Regions from separate parts of the Brevundimonas sp. AVps4 genome, predicted to be linked through region 1. Evidence: predicted binding sites of a transcription regulator. Region 1 holds the regulator's gene; each other region holds the start of a gene.

What was found. Region 1 encodes LexA, which represses DNA repair genes until DNA is damaged. Its sites were predicted from a motif close to ATGTTCNCNANNTGTTCT; they were not measured.
Region 2: the regulator LexA is predicted to act here: its motif matches at 3,883-3,900, upstream of ACW178_RS09945 (ImuA family protein).
Region 3: the regulator LexA is predicted to act here: its motif matches at 4,250-4,267, upstream of uvrA (excinuclease ABC subunit UvrA).

The regions. Positions count from the first base shown of each region.
Region 1 covers NZ_CM178741.1:1,871,100-1,877,765, forward strand. The annotation lists gene ACW178_RS09275 (ComEC/Rec2 family competence protein) at 1-1,790, shown strand, start outside; gene lexA (transcriptional repressor LexA) at 1,771-2,469, opposite strand; gene trpC (indole-3-glycerol phosphate synthase TrpC) at 2,593-3,387, opposite strand; gene trpD (anthranilate phosphoribosyltransferase) at 3,384-4,421, opposite strand; gene ACW178_RS09295 (anthranilate synthase component II) at 4,438-5,028, opposite strand; gene ACW178_RS09300 (peptidoglycan-binding protein) at 5,116-5,322, shown strand; gene trpE (anthranilate synthase component I) at 5,319-6,666, opposite strand, start outside.
Region 2 covers NZ_CM178741.1:1,995,512-2,002,177, reverse strand. The annotation lists gene ACW178_RS09955 (error-prone DNA polymerase) at 1-1,597, opposite strand, end outside; gene ACW178_RS09950 (Y-family DNA polymerase) at 1,594-3,162, opposite strand; gene ACW178_RS09945 (ImuA family protein) at 3,065-3,880, opposite strand; gene ACW178_RS09940 (DEAD/DEAH box helicase) at 4,128-5,657, shown strand; gene ACW178_RS09935 (GGDEF domain-containing protein) at 5,758-6,666, shown strand, end outside.
Region 3 covers NZ_CM178741.1:1,662,152-1,668,817, reverse strand. The annotation lists gene ACW178_RS08165 (cytochrome b) at 1-694, opposite strand, end outside; gene petA (ubiquinol-cytochrome c reductase iron-sulfur subunit) at 712-1,248, opposite strand; gene ACW178_RS08155 (tRNA (cytidine(34)-2'-O)-methyltransferase) at 1,442-1,891, shown strand; gene ACW178_RS08150 (ABC-F family ATP-binding cassette domain-containing protein) at 1,866-3,491, opposite strand; gene ACW178_RS08145 (group III truncated hemoglobin) at 3,724-4,218, shown strand; gene uvrA (excinuclease ABC subunit UvrA) at 4,348-6,666, shown strand, end outside.

The sequences.
Region 1 (6,666 bases):
GGGTCATCGACGTCGACAGTCCCGGACAGAACGGGGCGCGGGTGGTGGCGGCGCCGACCTGGATCCGCGGCCTCGCCCCCGAGGAGACGCCGGTGCGGCTGCGCGTGACCGTGCGCGGGCCGCCGCCCCGTCCGGGCGAGGCGATCCGACTGTTCGCCATCCTCAATCCGCCGCCTGCGCCAGCGGCGCCGGGCGCCTATGACTTCGGCCGCAACGCCTTCTTCCAAGGATTGGGCGGCGTGGCCTTTGCGCTTGGGGAGACGCGGAGCATCGACCTGCCGCCCCCGCCCTGGCGCGTCCGGTTGACGATGGCGGTCAACGGCGCGCGCTACGCCCTGGCCGAACGGATCGTGGCCCAGCTTGGGCCTCGCACAGGCGGGATCGCCGCCGCCATGACCACCAGCCACGAGGCGTGGATCAGCCCCGAAGACGTGGAGGTGATGCGGGATTCGGGTTTGGCGCACATCCTGTCGGTGTCGGGCCTGCATATGGCCATCGTCGGCGGCTTCGTCTTCTTTGCGGTCCGGCTGGGGGTGGCCGCCTGGCCGTGGCTGGCGCTGCGGGTCGCCGGCAAGAAGATCGCCGCATGGGCGGGGCTGGCGGCCGTGGGCGCCTATCTGGTGGTGTCGGGCGCGCCGCCGCCGGCGGAGCGGGCCGCCGTCACGGCCGCCATCGCCTTCATCGCCATATTGCTGGACCGGCAGGCCGTGACCATGCACGGGCTGGCCGTCGCCGCCTTCGTGGTCTTGCTGATCCAACCGGAAGCCATCGTCACGCCGGGTTTTCAGATGTCCTTCGCCGCGACGGCGGCCCTGGTGGCCCTGGTGGAGGTCTGGCCTCGGCGGGTGCGCGAGATCGCGGCTCCCTGGCCGATCGTGGCGGTTCAGAGGTTTGGAGGCTGGCTGGCGGCGGCCGTCGCGGCCAGCGTGGTCGCCGGTCTGGCGACCGGACCCTTCGCCATGCAGCATTTCAACCGGACGGCCGTGTACGGCCTACTGGCCAATCTGGGTACGGCGCCGGTGGCCGATTTCGTCCTGATGCCGACCCTGGCCCTGGGGGCGGCGCTGGCGCCCTTGGGGCTGGGCGGACCCTTCCTTGCGGTGGCGGGGTGGGGCGTCGATCTGATGCTGGCGATCGGAACCTGGACCGCGGGCCTGCCCGGCGCGGTGCGGACGGTCGCCAGCGCGCCGGACTATGTGCTGCCCGTGGCCTTTCTAGGCGTGCTGTTCATCTGCCTGTGGCAGGGGCGGCTGCGGTGGCTGGGCCTGCCCCTGGCGGCGGCGGTGCTGGTCTGGCCGCGCGCGCCGACGCCGGACGTCTGGATCGGCGACGGCGGGACCAATGCGGCCTTTCATCGGGAGGGCGAGGCGATCGTCGTCCGGCCCGGCGTGCGTGAGTTTGCGACGGACCTGTGGTCCCGGCGGCGCGGTCTGATCTTGGCGGACCGCCCCGAGGCCGGCTGGGCCTGCGACCGCGCTTCATGCCGTCCCGAACTCACTGGGGCGGGGCCGGTCGCCCTGTGGTGGGGCAGGCGGACGCCGGACATGGAGCAGATGGACGCCCTGTGCCTTGCGGCCTCGGTCGTCAGCGTGCGGGCGGTGGTTCACGCCCTGCCGCCCTCATGTGACGGGAGGCTGGTTCTGGACGGGGCGGACTTTGCGCGCGGCGGGGCGGTGGAGCTGTGGCGTAGCGGCGCGGGCGGCTGGCGGGCCGTGTGGACGGCCGATGTCCGGGGCGACCGGCCGTGGGCGCGCCGGCCGAATCCAGCTGTCAGTGATAGCGGCGCATGAGGCCGACCAGCTTGCCCTGGACCTCGACCTGGTCGGGACCGAAGATGCGGGTCTCATAGGCGCGGTTGGCAGGCTCCAGGGCGATGGAGCCGCCCTTGCGGCGCAGGCGTTTCAGCGTGGCCTCTTCGCCCTCGACCAGGGCCACGACGATCTCGCCGTTGTTGGCGGTGTCGCCGCGCCGGATGACCACCAGGTCGCCGTTCAGAATGCCGGCCTCGATCATGGAGTCGCCCTCGATCTCGAGGATGTAGTGATCGCCCTTGCCCAGCATGGATTCCGGCACCGGCAGCCGCTCCTGCTCGTGCTGGATGGCCGCGATGGGGGTGCCGGCGGCGATCTTGCCCAGGAGCGGCAGTTCGCGGGTGTCATTGGCGGCTGAGGCTGCAGCGACGGGACGCGCGCCGCCGCCTTCGATGACGTCGGGCTTGAACCCGGCCCGGCCGCGCGGGGCGCCGGCTGTAGCCTGTTCAGGCAGTTTGGTCACTTCCAGGGCGCGGGCGCGATGGGCGAGGCGGCGGATGAAGCCGCGCTCCTCCAGCGCCGTAATCAGACGGTGAATGCCCGACTTGGACGCCAGGTCCAGCGCCTCCTTCATCTCGTCGAACGAGGGGGAGACGCCGGTCTCCTGAATCCGTTCGTGGATGAACATCAGCAGTTCGTGCTGTTTGCGCGTGAGCATCGCCGGCCCCTCATGCGCCCGACCGACGAATCGGAACGGGCCGTGAACATTGACGATGTTCTGTAAGTGTTCCTTCCTAATGTCAACTTAACGGCGTCGCTTCACCACGCTCATCACGTTGGATCATAGGGTCAGCAGCGCCCGCGTCGCGGCCTCGACGTCGGCCTGACGCATCAGGCTCTCGCCGACCAGAATGGCCTGGGCGTGGGCGGCGGAGACGCGCGCAACGTCGTCCGGGGTGAAGATGCCGCTCTCGGCGACCAGAAGGGCGCGCACGGGGCTGAGGATCGCCAGGCGTTCCGTCGTTTCCAGATCGACCTCGAACGTCCGCAGCGACCGGTTGTTGATCCCTACCAGATCGCCGCCGAGGGCGCAGGCGCGCGCCATTTCCGCCTCGTCGTGGGTTTCGATCAGGGCGTCCATGCCGAAGCGCTCGGCCTCGGCCAGCAGTTCGGCGGCCAGCCGATCGTCGATCATGGCCAGGATGATCAGGATACAGTCGGCGCCCAGAGCCCGGCTTTCGGCCACCTGCCAGGGGTCGACCAGGAAGTCCTTGCGCAGGCAGGGCAGGCCGGTCGCCGCACGGGCTTGGCCCAGATAGGCGTCGTCGCCCTGGAAGCTGGGGCCGTCGGTCAGGACCGAGAGGCAGGACGCGCCGCCGGCCTCATAGGCCCGGGCGAGGGCCGGGGGATCGAAGTCGGGACGGATCAGACCCTTGGACGGGCTGGCCTTTTTGATCTCGGCGATCAAGGCGGGGCGGCCGGTTTCCTCGACGGTCCTGTCCAGAGCGGCGCGGAAGCCGCGCGGGGCCGAGGCGGCCTGGGCCAGAGTCTCGATCGCGTCCTGAGAGGTCGCGGCCTTGCGGGCGGCGACGTCCTCGCGCTTGTAGGCGGCGATACGGTCCAGAACGTCGGTCATGGGGCGTCCTCCGTCTCCAGCGGGGTCGAGGTGATGCGGGCCAGCCGCTCCAGGGCCTGGGCGGCCCGGCCGTCGTCGACGGCGGCTGCGGCCAGGGCGGCGCCTTCGGCGAGATCCGTCGCCCGATCCGCGACCACGAGGGCGGCGGCGGCGTTCAGCAAGACGATGTCGCGATAGGGGCCCGTCTGGCCCGCCAGCAGGGCGCGCAGGGCGGCGGCGTTCTCCTCGGCGTCGCCGCCGCGAATGGCGTCGATGGAGGCGCGGGGCAGGCCGGCGTCCTCGGGCGTGACCTGGAAGCGGCGGACGGCGCCGTCCTTCCATTCCGCCACTTCGGTCGGGCCGGACGTCGCCAGTTCGTCCAGACCCTGGCCGTTGACGGTCCAGGCGCGGGTCGCGCCCAGCCGGCCCAGCACCTCGACCAGAGGCTCGAGCAGTCGGGGGTCATAGACGCCCATGACCTGGCGTCTGGCCTGGGCCGGGTTGGACAGGGGGCCCAGCAGATTGAAGACTGTGCGGAAACCGATCTCGGCCCGGACGGGGCCGACATGGCGCATGGCGCCGTGATAGGCGGGGGCGAACAGGAAGCAGATGCCGGCCTCGTCCAGCGCCTTGCGCTGCTGGGCCGGGCTGGCGGCCATGTTGACGCCCAGGATCGACAGGACGTCGGACGAGCCGGATTTCGAGGACATGGCCCGGTTGCCGTGCTTGGCGACCTTCAGGCCGGCGCCGGCCAGGACCAGGGCGGCGGCGGTGGAGATGTTGTAGGTGTGCTGGCCGTCGCCGCCGGTGCCGCAGGTGTCGATCACCTCATAGGGATGATCCAAGGTCAGGGCGGCCTCGCGCATGGCTTGGGCGAAGGCGGCGATCTCGTCCACCGTCTCCCCGCGAATCCGAAGGGCGGTGACGGCGGCGGCGACCTGGGACGGGGTCGGTTCGCCGCGCAGGCAGGCGGCGAAGAAGTCGTGCGCCTGTTCGGACGTCAGGGGGTGGCCCTCGACCAGTCGGGCGAGGATCGGCTTGAAACCATCGGCCATGGTCAGGCGGCCATGATCAGGCGGCCGCGAGGCGCTTCACGCCGGCGATCTGAAGGAAGTTGGCCAGCATGTCGTGGCCATGTTCTGTAGCGATGGATTCCGGGTGGAACTGAACGCCATGGATCGGGCGGCTGCGGTGCTGGAGCCCCATGATTTCGCCGTCGGCGGTCCAGGCGGTCACCTCGAGACAGTCGGGCAGGGTTTCGCGCTTCACGGCCAGGGAATGATAGCGGGTGGCGGTGAAGGGCGAGGGCAGGCCGGCGAAGACGCTCTTGCCGTCGTGATGGATCGGCGAGGTCTTGCCGTGCATCAGGGTCTTGGCGCGGATCACGTCGCCGCCGAAGGCCTGGCCTATGGCCTGGTGGCCCAGGCAGACGCCCAGGATGGGCATGGAGGCCGGTGCGCTGTCGATCAGGGGCAGGCAGATGCCTGCCTGATCCGGCGCGCAGGGGCCGGGAGACAGCAGGACGGCGGCGGGGTTCAGCGCCCAGGCCTCGGCCGCCGTCAGGTCATCGTTGCGCACCACATGGGTCGGCGCGCCCAACTCCGCGAGGTAGTGGACGAGGTTGTAGGTAAAGCTGTCGTAGTTATCGACGACGAGGATCATGATCAGGCTTCTAGGCGTGACAGGCGTCCGCGCCAAGCATATGCGTCGCTAAAGCGCATCTTAACGGTCATGGGGGCAGGTGGAGGGGTGAAACTCGCCGCCGAACAAGACATCGCCGACAAGATCGCCGCCGCAAAGGCGAAGCTGGTCGTTGTCGAACCCAAGCCGATCAGCCCCTATGCGGCGCTAGGCGCCGCCGCCCTGGCCGCTGCGGCCGCCGTGGTCATGGCCGGGGTGGTGGTGCTGGGGCCCGGCGTCCGATTCGACGAACGCCCGGCGACCTACGCGCCCTAGCGGTTGCCGGTGCGGAACCGCCAGGCGTCGTCAGCGGCCCGCATGGGGGCGCGGGCCTTGTGCCGGGTCTCGGCGTATTCGGCCGCAGGATCGCTGTCGGCGACCACGCCGGCGCCGGCCTGGACGAAGATCCGGTCATCAGCGAACAGGGCGGTGCGCAGGGTGATGCAGATGTCCGCCTCGCCCCCGGCCGAGATATAGCCGACGCCGCCGCCGTAGCCGACGCCGCGCTTTTCGGCTTCCAGCTCGTCGATGATCTCCATCGCCCGGACCTTGGGCGCGCCTGACAGGGTGCCGGCGGGAAGGGCCGCCAGCAGGGTGTCGACGGCGTCCAGTTTCGGATCGGCCTTGCCGCGCACATTGGAGACGATGTGCATGACCTGGCTGTAGCGTTCGACGACGAAGCTTTCGGTCACCTCGACCGTGCCCGGCGCGGCGACGCGGCCGACGTCGTTGCGGCCCAGGTCCAGCAGCATCAGATGTTCGGCCCGCTCCTTGGGATCGGCCAGCAGCTCGGTCTCCAGGGCCTTGTCCGCCTCGGGCGTGGCGCCGCGCATCCGGGTTCCGGCCAGTGGTCGGATGGTGACCTGGCCGTCCTTCAGCCGGACCAGGATCTCCGGGCTGGACCCGGCCAGCTGGAAGCCTTCGAAGTTCAGATAGAAGAGATAGGGCGACGGGTTCTGGCGACGCAGGGAGCGGTAGAAGGCGAACGGATCTTCGGTCCAGGGCGCCGAGAAACGGTGGCTGAGCACGACCTGGAAGATGTCGCCGGCGGCGATATAGTCCTTGGCCCGGGCCACCATCTCGCCGAATCCGGCCTCGTCCACGGGCGAGGCGAAGGTCGGGGCGGGCGTGGGCTGCGGCGCGGCGCGCACCGGCAAGGGCTCGCGCAGGCCCGTCTCGAAAGCGTCCAGCCTGGCGACGGCGGCGTCGAAGGCTTGCCGCGCGTCGCCGCCCGTGTCGGGATAGGCGGCGGAGACCAGGATGATCTCCTGGCCGACGGAATCGAAGATCGCCACCAGCGACGGTCGGGTCAGGACCGCATCGGGCAGGTTCAGCGGGTCGGGATTGGGTTCGCCCAGCGGCTCGAGCAGACGCACCATGTCATAGCCGAAGACGCCGAACAGGCCGGCCGCCATCGGCGGCAGACCCTCGGGCAGGTCGAACTTGGAGGCGGCGATCAGGGCGCGCAGCGACTGAAGCGTGGGCAGGGGCTCGGGAATGAAGCGGCCTTCGGCGACGGCAGGACCGCGCGCCAGTTCCGCCGCGTTCGACCGACAGCGCCAGACCACGTCCGGGTCCAGGGTCAGGATCGAATAGCGGCCCTTGACGGCGCCACCCTCG
Region 2 (6,666 bases), 120 kb from region 1:
GCCGGTCCTGGGTCAGGACGAAGCCGCCGACATGCTGTGACAGGTGACGCGGGAAGCCCAGCAGCCGCCGCGTCATGGCGACGGCGCGCGCGATCTGCGGGTTGGCGGCCTCAAGCCCGGCCTGCACGACATGACGCTCGGTCATGTCGCTGCCGAAACTGCCCCACTGACTGCCGGCCAGCCGCGCCGTGACGTCCTCGGTCAGGCCCAGGACCTTGCCGACCTCGCGAATGGCGCTGCGCGGCCGGTAACGGATGACCGTCGCCGCTAGGCCCGCCCTGTGCCGACCATACCGGTCGTAGATGTGCTGAATGATCTCCTCGCGCCGCTCATGTTCGAAATCGACGTCGATGTCCGGCGGCTCGTTGCGATCGGCCGACAGGAAGCGTTCGAACAGAAGATCATGCTGGCTGGGATCGACCGAGGTGATCCCCAGCACATAGCAGACGGCCGAATTCGCCGCAGATCCTCGTCCCTGACACAGGATGCCCTTGTCGTTCGCGACCTGGACAATGTCGTGGATGGTCAAGAAATAGGGCGCCAGATCGCGCTCCCGAATGTAGGTGAGCTCCTTGTCGAGATCATCGCGCACCTTCTGAGGCGCGCCCTGCGGATATTTCTGGTCCAGGTTTCGATCGACCAGGTGCGCCAGCCAGTCCTGTGACGACCACCCCGGCGGGATCGGCTCCTCGGGATAGTTGTAGCGAAGATCCTCAAGGTCGAACCTCACCCGCGCCAGCATATTCTGCGTCTCCGCCACCGCCTCTGGCGCATCGGCGAACAGGCGGGCCATTTCCCTGGGGGGCTTCAGGCGGCGCTCGGCGTTCTCTTCCAGCCGTCGCCCTGCCGTCTCCAGAGTCACGCCTTCGCGGATACAGGTCAGGACATCCTGGAGGTCGCGCTGTCCGGCCTCATGATACAGGACGTCATTGACCGCCAGCAGGGTGGCGCCTGTCCGCTTCGCCATCGCCTTAAGCCGCGTCAGGCGGCGCCGGTCGTCGCCGGAACGGGTCATGGCCGCCCCCAGCCAGACCGCGCCCGGCGCCGCCGCGACCACTCGCGCCAGCACGGCCTCCAAGCCTTCCAGACGAGGCGGCGGCATGACGATCAGCAGCAATCCCTCGGGCGCCGCGCACAGGTCGTGTAGGCCGATCTCGCATTGACCTTTCCTGGCCCGGCTGTTGCCCAGGGTCAGCAGGCGACACAGGCGCGCCCAGCCTCGGCGATCCTCCGGATAGGCCAGAATGTCCGGCGCGCCGTCATTGAACCGAAGCCGGGCGCCGAGAACCAGTTTGAAGGCCTGGGCGCGCTGCTTGACCCGGTCGCTGAGGGCCGGGTCGTTCATCGGATCCTCGACCCAGCCGACCTCGCCCGGACCGCCGCCCTCGCGCACCTTCTCTGGGGGAGACAACCCCTCCTCCCTCAAGGCCTTCAGCGCGCTCCACGCCCGGACCACCCCTGCCAGACTGTTGCGATCAGCCAGCCCCATGCCGGTATGGCCGAGCAGGATCGAAGCCAGCACCAGCTCCTTCGGATGCGACGCCCCTTCCAGAAAGGAGAAGTTGCTGCGCGTCGCCAGCTCAGCATAGGGGGTCATGCGAAGATCCCGTGCAGGAACCAGCGCGGGGCCGGTTCCTCGCCGTAGAAGCCGGAACGGAACAGCCAGAAGCGCCGCCCCTCCTGGTCCTCGACCCGGTAATAGTCGCGCGTCGGCTCCTGGGGGGCCTGCAACCTGCGCCACCATTCGGGCGCGATGCGTTCGGGCCCTTCGACCCGGACCAGCCGGTGGTCCACCCGCCGCCAGATGAAGCGGTTCGGCGGATGATCGGGCACTTCCGCCGTGGCCAGAACCGGCTGGGGCGGATCGAACATCTGCAACGGCCGCAGCGGCGGGTCGGCCGGGTCCGGTTCGGGCCAGGCGGCGATCTCGCCCAAGGGATGGGCGGCTGGGGGATGGGCGGCCGGGCTCAGGCGGACGGCGCGTTCGGGCCAGTGCGACTCTATCGGCTCGAACCGGCTGACCGCCTCCGGTCCCAGGCGCGCGGTCAGCCGGTCGATCAGTCGCCCCAGATCTTCGGCGGTCGACGGGGCGGCCTCAAATCCCCTCTGGCGCGAGGCCAGGCGATCGGCGACCGTTACGGACAGACGCATCTGGTCGAAGCCGAAACCGGGCTCCAGTGGTCGCGCCAGATTGGCCAGCCGTTCGCGAAACAGGCGCAGCACAGCCGCCGCGTCGCGACTGGGGCGGCCCGTCCGCACGGTGATGTGGCGCACCTCTCCGTCCAGGCGGAAAAAGCCGGCCTGAAAGGCGCGCCCGCCCTGACCGCGCAGGTCCAGCCGGTCCATGGCCTCGACCAGCAGGTCGCCGATCACCGCCTCGATGTCCGGGGTCTCCGTGATCGGTTCGACCAGAATGCGGTCGACGGAGACGAGCGTAACCGGCCGTTCGGGACGGATGCGGACGTCTTCGCGTCCCAACACCCGGTTCAGCCGCGTCGCCGCCGCCGCGCCGAAGCGGGCGGCGATGGGGGCGGTAGGGCGATCCGCCAGATGCCCCAGGGTCTTCAAGCCCGCCCGCGACAGGGCCTGGGTCTCCTTGTCCGACAGCTCCAGCGCCGCGACCGGCAGGCGGCGCAAGGCCTGGTTCTGCCCCCCACCCTCGTAAATCCCGCCCCGCCCGAAGCGCGCCAGGGCGCGCGCCGCCTCGGGCGTGCCGGCCAGGGCCAGACGCACCGCCAGACCCACGCCCTCGGCCCGCGCCGCGACAGCCCGGACCAGCCCCGCCTCGCCCCCGAACAGATGGGCGCAACCGGTCACGTCCAACGCCAGACCGTCCGGCCCGTCGGTCGCCGCCATCGGCGTGAAACGCCCGAAGTCCAGCAGCACCCGTTTCAACAGGGCCGCGTCCGCCTCCGGCCGGTGCGCGACCACGCGAATATCCGGCGCCCGCGCCCGTGCATCGGCCAGGGTCATGCCCGGCGACAGACCCAGGGCCAGGGCCGCGCCGTTGGCCGCCGCCAGGCGCAGCGCCCCCTTCACCTTCTCCACGAGCACGGTCGCAGCCTCAGCCGTGGCGTCTGAGCCCCTCTCCTCGCGCCGCAGTCGATCCGTCGGCAACAGAGGAAACCAAACCGCCAGATAGCGGCGGTCGTTGCTGTCCATGCCCGACATTCTGCCCGCCATTCTGGAAGACTCCGCGCTCACGATCCCACTCCATGATCCAGCTTCTCGGCTGCGCGCCCAGCCGATGTCGCAACAGTTCGACCGCATAGGTCGGATGGCCAGGGGCCTCCGCTTCCAGCGCCCGCGACAAAGCCCCCCTGATCCGCCACCGCGTTTCGGCTGCACTGGGCTGGGGCTGGGCCGCCAACCGGGTCAGGAGTGCAGTCGCCCGTCCCTGCCCTGCCGCCATCGACAGGCGACGCGTGGCGGTCAGGCTCAGCACCTTGCTCTCGCCCCAGGCTGTCAGCAGCACCGCTCCCACGGCTCCACCGGCCAGGGCTTCCTCTCCCGCCGCCAGCAGGTCCTTCGTCTCCTTGACCCGCACCAGCACCAGCCGGCCGGGATCCAGCCCCAGTTCGCGCAGGCCCGCCCCATAGATCCGCCCCGTCTCCAGTTCGGCCATGGCCTGGACCCCCCAGACCACAGGTCGATCGCCCGCCGTCCGGCGGACCAGTCCCAGAGCGAACCCCAGGGCCGCTGTCGCATCAGGCGTAGTCGCGGCGTAAACCTCGTGCAGCCCATGGGTCGCCAGCCCGCCTAGATGCCGGTCAGCCGCCTCCAGTCCGAGATCGAAGCGTGCGTCGTCCACTGGATGACCGGCTGCCTCCAGGGTTTTCAGATGTTGGCGCAGGGCTTCGATCTTGCGGTCGGACCGCACAACAGTTCTCCTTTTGTTCTCTTATATGCCTCTTTCAGGCCACGTGGAGTCAAGCGACCTCCAACTTGACCATGGGAATTTATTCCGCCTCAGCAGGCCGAAATAGCGAGAATACTTGACTTTGTCGGAGGGGCTTCTATATCGCCCCCAGCCTCGGGACAGGTCTGCGATCCGCGCCGCCCGCTCGCCCAAAGAGGGGCGGTTCCGTCGCTGCTATGCACGCAGACGCTTTTCGTCCCAAGGATTCATGACAGAATTTTCCCAACTGGGCCTTTCGCCCACGACCCTGCAAGCGGTCGCCGACACCGGCTATACGACCGCCACCCCCATTCAGGAACAGGCGATCCCCGTCGCCCTCGCCGGCCGCGACGTCCTGGGCATCGCCCAGACCGGGACGGGCAAGACCGCCGCCTTCACCCTGCCCCTGGTCGAGCGCCTGGCCTCGGGCCGCGCCCGCGCCCGGATGCCGCGCGCCATCGTCCTGGCCCCGACCCGCGAACTGGCCGACCAGGTCGCCGAGAGCTTCGCCAAATACGCCAAGGGCACCAAGCTGAGCTGGGTGCTGCTGATCGGCGGCGTCTCCATGGGCGACCAGGTGGCGGCGCTGAACAAGGGCGTCGATGTCCTGATCGCCACTCCAGGCCGCCTGCTCGACCTGTTCGAACGCGGCAAGATGCTGCTGACGGGCGTCGAGATCATGGTCGTCGATGAAGCCGACCGGATGCTCGACATGGGCTTCATCCCCGACATCGAACGGATCTTCAAACTGACGCCGCCGCGTCGCCAGACCCTGTTCTTCTCGGCCACCATGCCGCCGGAGATCACCCGCCTGACGACCGCCTTCCTCAAGGATCCGACCCGGATCGAGGTCTCGCGTCCCGCCCAGACCGCCGACACCATCACCCAATATCTGGTTCGCATCCCCACCAGCGACCCCAAGGCCAAGCGCACCGCTCTGCGGGCCCTGATCGAGCGGTCGGACGTCAAGAACGGCATCGTCTTCTGCAACCGCAAGTCGGAAGTCGATATCGTCGCCAAGTCGCTGAAGACTCATGGCTTCGACGCCGCCCCCATCCATGGCGACCTGGATCAGTCGCACCGGATGAAGACCCTGGCCGACTTCCGTTCGGGGGCGCTGAAGATTCTGGTGGCGTCCGACGTCGCCGCGCGCGGTCTGGACATTCCCGACGTCAGCCACGTCTTCAACTACGACGTCTCGCACCACGCCGACGACTATGTGCACCGCATCGGCCGCACGGGCCGGGCCGGCCGTCTGGGACAGGCCTTCATGATCGTGACCCCGGCCGACGACAAGTCGCTGGATAAGGTGCTCAAGCTGATCAAGAAGGAGCCGGAGGAGTTGGTCCTGGACGGCGTCGATTTCGACACGACCAAGAAGCCCGCCCAGCGCGATGACAAGGGCGGACGCGAAAGAACCGGCCGCGGTGGGACGCGATCAACGGACAAGACGGAACAGGCCGTCGTGGCGTCTGCGGAAATCCCGACCGAAGCGCAGACCGCCGAGGCTCCGGCCCGCTCTCGCAGCCGCCGCAAGACCAAGCCGGAGGCCGCGCCTCCGCCAGCGGTCGAGGCGACCCTCTCCGAGCCGGTTTCTGTCGATTCGGATCGTCCCGCCCGTGCGGAACTCGAGCCTCAACTGCGCCAGTCCGATCGCCGCGGCGAACGCCGGCCGGAGGAGCGCGAGCGGACCGGGGTCAAGGGTTTCGGCGACGACATACCCGCCTTCCTACGCCGACCGGTGATCATTCACGGCTGATCCCCGCTGATTTACGCCCTCTCCCCGTCTGCTGTTTACCCGGTGTTACGGATAGACATCTAATGTCCTGCGAAACTCTAGAAGGGGGTTGGAGCGTAGAATGACGGCCGAGCTGGAGACGACGGTCAGAGGGCCTCAGGCTTACGCCTTCGCGCACCATGTCATCGACGAGATGGAAAAGGCCGGCGTCTGGCCGACCCGACTGAACTTCGAGCTCTGGCTTCATTACCTTGACGACCGCGAGAGCCCGCTCGCCTGCGAGATCGACCGGCTCCTGGCCGCGTCGGCAATCATATCGGACGAGGTGTCCGAGCGGCTCGCCGCAGAATTCCTGCCGCGCGGCCGCTTGTCGGAGCAGATTCGCGACGCCGGCGCCGTGCTGGACCGGGAACTGGCCAGCGTCGCCAACGCCATCGCCAAGGCCCATAAGACCCAGGCGGACTATGGCGACACCCTGGCGGATGCGTCCAACACTATTGAAGCCGCCGGCGCCGCCTCGCCGCTGAAAGCGCTGGTCGGCGGCCTGTCGACGGCGACCAAACGCGCGCGGCGCGAAACCGCCGTCCTGGAAAAGCGGCTGGAGACCTCCAACAAGGAAATCGCGCGACTGCGCGAGCATCTGGAAGAGGTCCGGCGCGAAGCGATGACCGACGCCCTGACCAGCCTGGCCAACCGCAAGGCCTTCGACGAGCGGTTGGAACAGTCCTGTGCGTCTGGCGATGCGCCGCTGATCCTGGCGATCATCGACATCGACCACTTCAAACGGTTCAACGACACTTGGGGCCATCAGACGGGCGACCAGGTTTTGCGCTATGTCTCGACCGTCCTGTCTCGCTTCAGCGGCGGAAATCGCTTCGTCGCCCGCTTCGGCGGTGAAGAGTTCGCCATCCTTTTCCCCGGCGAGGGTGCGGGGACGGTTCTGGCGGCGCTGGAGACCATCCGCGAAGAGGTTGCGTCCCGAGCCTTGCGGCGTCGCTCGACCAACGACGATCTGGGCAAGGTGACGCTT
Region 3 (6,666 bases), 210 kb from region 1:
GATCCTTCGGAATGAGGATGCCCACCGGATTGTTCTGACCGGCCGAATGCAGGGCCCAAAGGTGCAGGACCACGCAGCCCAGGATGGCGAAGGGCAGCAGATAGTGCAGGGAGAAGAAGCGGTTCAGCGTCGCATTGTCGATCGCCGGGCCGCCGCGCAGCCAGATCAGGATCGGTTCCCCGACCAGGGGCACGGCGCCGATCAGATTGGTGATGACCTCTGCGCCCCAGAAGGACATCTGACCCCAGGGCAGGACATAGCCCAGGAAGGCGGTGGCGATCATCAGGAAGAAGATCACGCAGCCGATGATCCAGATCATCTCGCGCGGCGCCTTGTAGGAGCCGTAGTACAGCCCCCGCAGCATGTGCAGATAGACGGCGATGAAGAACATCGAGGCGCCGTTGGCGTGGACATAGCGGATCAGCCAGCCGCCGTTGACGTCACGCATGATCCGCTCGACCGAGGCGAAGGCCAGGTCGACGTTCGGCGTATAGTGCATGGCCAGAACGATGCCGGTGACGATCTGCGTCATCAGGCACAGGGCCAGGATGCCGCCGAAGGTCCACCAGTAGTTCAGGTTCCTGGGCGTCGGCAGCGACATATAGTCGGCGCCGAAGCGGATGATGGGCAGCCGGGTGTCCAGCCATTTTTCGACGCCCGTCTTCGGGACGTAGGTGGATTCGTGTTCGCTCATTTCCTCCCCCTTCGCCCTCAACCGATCTTAACGCGGGTGTCGGACGTGTATTCGTAGTCGGGCACGACCAGGTTCAGGGGCGCCGGCCCCTTTCTGATCCGACCGGACGCATCGTAGTGCGAGCCGTGGCACGGGCAGAACCAGCCGCCGTAATCGCCGGCGCCGAAGGTCGGGACGCAGCCCAGGTGGGTGCAGGAGCCGACCACGACCAGATATTTCTCATGCCCGGACTTGGTGCGTTCCGCATCCGTCTGGGGCGGGCTGCCGACGGCGCCCTCGGTAATGACCTTCTGCAGCTCGGCCGGGGTGCGATAGCGCACGAAGACCGGCTTGCCCTGCCATTTGATCACGACCTGCTGGCCCTCCTGAACCTTGGTCAGGTCGAACTCGATCGAGGCCAGGGCCAGGGTGTCGGCCGCAGGGTTCATCTGATTGATCAGAGGCCAGGCGATCATCGCCCCGGCGCCCACCGCAGCGGCGCCCGCCGCGATATGGATGAAGTCGCGGCGATTCGGATCGCCCTCGCCTTCCGGAATCACACCCGTTTCGGCCACGTTTCACCTCTCGAAGACCGCCGGGACCGCCTGTGTTGGCGCTCCTCTGCTACGGCACGAACCCTAAAAGCGCTGCCCTGTGGTCCCCTCGGCCTGTATTTGCGGCGTTCGCCGCAAGCTGCTGACGTTTCTTGCGAAACGCTCGCAAACAGACCGCGACAAACCCCCAGGTCGCGTATACCTAGGGCTTAGAATGCGTCTCGCCCTTTTTCAACCGGACATTCCTCAGAACGTCGGCGCCTGTATCCGGCTGTCGGCCTGTTTCGGCGTCGCCCTGCACGTCATTGAGCCCACAGGCTTCCGTTTTGACGACCGCGCCATGAAGCGGGCGGCCCTGGATTACGGCCCCCTATCGCACATGACCCGCCATGCGGATTGGGACGCGTTCCAGCGCGAGCGACCCGCCGGACGGCTGGTGCTCTTCACCACCAAGGGGGCGACGCCCCTGCCCGACTTCGTCTTCGAACCCACCGACACGCTTCTGTTCGGCAAGGAGACCGCCGGCGCCCCGGACTATGTGCACGCCGCCGCAGACGCGCGCGTGGTGATTCCGCTCAGACCCGAGGCCCGGTCGCTGAATCTGTCGGTCACGGCGGGCATCGCCCTTTGGGAGGGCCTCAGGCAGACGGGCGGGCTAGGCTGACCGTCCGATCTATCCCGACCGCCGCCAGGAAGTCCGCATCGTGGCTGACGACAACGAGGGCGCCGTCATAGGCGCTCAACGCCGCCTCCACCGCCGCCACCGAATCGAGGTCCAGGTGGTTGGTCGGCTCATCCAGCACCAGAAGCTGCGGCGGGCGCGTTCCCGTCATGACGCAGGCCAGGGCGGCCCGCAGCCGTTCGCCGCCGGACAGGTCGCCGACCCGCCGATGCGCGGCCGTATTTCGAAACAGGAAGCGAGCCAGGGCCGCCTGGGCTTCTTGGACCGAACCGTCCGGATTCAGCCGCATCCAGGCCTCGACCAAGGTTTCCTGGGGGCGCAGCAGGGCCGCCTCCTGATCCAGCAAGGCTGCGGGAACAGGTCGCTGCACCTGGCCCGAAGTCGGTGCAAGATCGCCGGTGATGAGCCGCAGCAGGGTCGTCTTGCCCGCGCCGTTCGGGCCGGTGACGGCGACCCGCTCCGGGCCGGTCAAGGTCAGATCCACGGGGCCGACGATCCGCCGCCCGCCCTGTGTCGTCCAGACCGCCCCGCTCAAGGTCGCCACCGTCCGTCCCGCCGCAAGGCCTGTGGCGGGCATGGGGATGGCCAGGGTCCGCACCCGCTCCACCCCTTGGTGCGCGGCGGCCAGGGCGGTTTCCGCCTCCGCCGCCTGGCGCACAGCGAGGAGCCGGTCGGCGCCGCCGCTGTTTTCGGCCCGCTCGGCCCGGGCGTCGATCAGAATCCTGGGCATGTCGCCCTTGGCCGCCTTGCGGCGTCCGGCCGCGTCTCGCCGCGCCTTCATCTCCGTGCGACGCTGGGCGACCGCCGCCACGCGGGCCAGCGTCCGTTCAGCCTCGACCAGGTCGCGTTCGGCTGTTTCGCGCTCAATCGCCTTGCGTGCGGCGTAGAGGTCGTAGTTCCCGCCGTGGACGGCGACCCCCAGGCCGGACACCTCGACGATGCGATCCATGCGACGCAGCAGATCCCGGTCATGGCTGACCACCACCGCCCCGCCCTTCCAGCGACCCAGCACCTCGGCCACCCAGCGCCGCGCCTCGACGTCCAGGTGATTGGTCGGTTCGTCCAGCAGGATCAGGTCGGGCGCCGCCAGGATCAATCCCGCAAGCCGTAGCCGGGTCTGTTCCCCGCCGCTGAGGCTGCGTGTCGGCCGGTCCATCGGCAGGCCCGCCAACCCGACTTCGGCGAGGGCTGAATCGATCCGGGGTTCCAGGGTCCAATCGGCGTCGGCCAAGTCCTGGGCGTCGCCCGCGCCAGCCAGCAGCCGGTCGATCGCCGCCAGGGCCGGCGCGACGCCCAGGGTTTGCGCCGCTGTCTCGACGGGAGACGGATCGGACCGTTGATCCAGAACGCCGACAGAGCCGAGGCACGTGACCGTTCCCTCATTGGGGGACAGGTCGCCGGCGATCAGACGCAGCAGCGTGCTCTTGCCCGCGCCGTTGCGACCGACGACGCCGGTGCGCTCAGGCCCGAACGTCAGGCTCAGATTGTCGAAAAGCGTAACGCCGTCAGGCGTTCTAGCGGCGACCTTGTCGAGGGTCGCGAGCGCGCACGGGAACGCGCTTGGGCTTGGGCTGGTTGGCATGGAGGATCACGAGCAGCATGGCGGACAGGGCGGAACCGGTTGCCAGTGCGATGATCATGATCTTCGAGCCTCCTGCTCAAAACTCCTCAGAGACAGGAGGATGGGTCGTATTTATGCAATCCGCAAGTCCGGGGAGCCCCTGATATGAACACGCCCGCGTGAAGAGGGGGTGGCTCCGGGGTGGACCGATGGTCCGATGGCGCCCCGCCCACCAAGCCGCTAGGACGTCGGAATGGAGAGCCGCTTCCGCATAGAAGACCCTGCCGGAGCCGCCGCGCGCCGCGACGCGGCTGTTCAGCGGCTGCGCGACGAAACCGGCATCGACGAGGCGATGATCGACGCCCTGGTCGAGGGCTTCTACGCCCGCGTCCGCGACGACCGGCTGATCGGGCCGATCTTCGCGGATCGGATCGCCGACTGGGGCCCGCATCTGGCGCAGATGAAGCTGTTCTGGTCGTCGGTCGCCCTTTCGTCTGGCGTCTACCAGGGTCGGCCTATGCCGAAACATCTGCCCCTGCCGATCGACGCGCGCCACTTCGACCGCTGGCTTGAGTTGTTCGCCGAGACCGCCCGCGACCTGTGCCCGCCCGTCGCCGCGGCCCATTTCATCGAACGCGCCCGCCGCATCGCCGAGAGCCTGGAGCTCGGCGTCGCGACCGCAAACGGAGTGATGCTGGCCAAGGGCGAGCGTTTCTTGCGCCCGACACAGGCCTGGACGCCGGAGTAGGTCAACCGGGCTGGACGCGCCCAGCGCCGCAATGTTCACACATTGTTCTTGCTTAAATCGGGCAAATCATCCCCATATAGCAATGTCGCGCCGGAGCCCTCCGGCTCCTCTCCGCGTTTCCCGGACCGCATGACCGAAAAGCACAACTTCATCCGCGTTCGCGGCGCCCGCGAGCATAATCTCAAGGGCGTGGACCTGGATATTCCGCGCGAACAGCTGGTGGTGATGACCGGCCTGTCGGGCTCGGGCAAGTCGTCCCTTGCGTTCGACACCATCTACGCCGAGGGCCAGCGGCGCTATGTCGAGAGCCTGTCGGCCTATGCGCGCCAGTTTCTGGAACTGATGGGCAAGCCGGACGTGGACCTGATCGAGGGTCTGTCGCCGGCCATTTCGATCGAACAGAAGACGACGTCCAAAAACCCTCGCTCGACCGTCGGCACGGTGACGGAGATCCACGACTATATGCGCCTGCTGTGGGCGCGGGTCGGCGTGCCCTATTCGCCGGCCACCGGCCTGCCGATCGAGAGCCAGACCATCAGCCAGATGGTCGATAAGCTGACGGCCCTGCCCGACGGCGAACGCATCCTGCTGCTGGCTCCGGTCGTTCGCGGCCGCAAGGGCGAGTACCGCAAGGAAATCGCCGAATGGCAGCGTCAGGGCTTCCAGAGGCTGAAGATCGACGGGCAATTCTATCCGATCGACGAAGCCCCGACCCTGGACAAGAAGTTCAAGCACGACATCGACATCGTCGTGGACCGGATCGTGACCAAGCCGGATCAGGAAGGTCGCTACGCCGACAGCCTGCAGACGGCGCTGAGCCTCGCCGACGGTATCGCCACGGCGGAATGGGCCAGCGTCGCCGAGGGCGAGACAGCGCCGCGCACCCTCGTCTTCTCCGAACGATTCGCCTGCCCGGTGTCCGGCTTCACCATCTCGGAGATCGAGCCGCGGCTGTTCTCGTTCAACAATCCCTTCGGCGCCTGTCCGGTGTGCGACGGCCTAGGGGTCAAGCTCGCCTTCGACGCCGACCTGGTGATCCCCGATCGCGACAAGAGCCTGCACAAGGGGGCGGTAGCGCCGTGGGCGCGCGGCCCCTCACCTCTCTATACCCAGACGCTTCAGTCGCTCAGCCGCCACTACGGCTTCTCGATGGATGTGGCTTGGCGCGATCTGCCGGCCCAGGCGCATAAGGCGATCCTGCACGGCACGGGCGCTGAGAAGATCAAATTCACCTATGACGACAACGCCCGCAAATACGAGGTCTCTAAGCCGTTCGAGGGCGTCCTGCCGAACCTGGAGCGGCGCTGGCGCGAGACCGACAGCGCCTGGGTTCGCGAGGAGCTGGCACGCTATCAGTCCGAGACCCCCTGTGAGGCCTGCGGCGGCAAGCGGCTGAAGCCCGAGGCCCTGGCCGTCAAGGTCGGCGGCGAGGACATCGCCGATATCTCCATGCTGTCGATCTCCAAGGCCTACCTCTGGTTCTCGACCCTGGAAGAGAGCCTGACAGAGAAGCAGATGGAGATCGCCCGGCGCATCCTGAAGGAGATCTGCGACCGGCTGCGGTTCCTGAACAACGTCGGTCTGGACTATCTGAACCTGTCCCGCTCGTCCGGCACCTTGTCGGGCGGAGAGAGCCAGCGCATTCGTCTGGCCTCGCAGATCGGTTCGGGCCTGACCGGCGTCCTCTATGTGCTGGACGAGCCCTCCATCGGCCTGCACCAGCGCGACAACACCCGCCTGCTGGAAAGCCTGAAAGGGCTGCGCGACCTCGGCAATTCGGTCCTTGTGGTCGAGCACGACGAGGAAGCCATCCTGACCGCCGACTATGTCATCGACATGGGCCCCGCTGCGGGGGTGCATGGCGGCACGGTCTGCGCCGAGGGCACGCCGCAACAGGTTATGGCCAATCCCAACAGCCTGACCGGCAAATATCTGACCGGCGAACGGGAGATCGAAATTCCTGCCGATGGCCGCCGTCCGGTGGACCGCAAGCGGATGCTGAAGATCTCTGGCGCCAGCGGCAACAATCTGAAGAGCGTCACCGGCGAAATCCCGGTGGGCCTGTTCACCTGCATCACCGGCGTATCCGGAGGCGGCAAATCGACCTTCACCATCGAGACCCTGTACAAGGCCGCCGCGCGTCGCCTGAACAATGCGTCGGACGCCCCCGCCCCCTTCGACCGCATCGAGGGGCTGGAGCATTTCGACAAGGTCATCGACATCGACCAGTCGCCGATCGGCCGCACCCCGCGCTCCAACCCCGCCACCTACACCGGCGCCTTCGGCCCCATCCGCGACTGGTACGCCGGCCTGCCGGAATCCAAGGCGCGCGGCTACGGCCCCGGCCGTTTCAGCTTCAACGTCAAGGGCGGCCGCTGCGAGGCCTGCCAGGGCGACGGCGTCATCAAGATCGAGATGCACTTCCTGCCCGACGTCTACGTCACCTGC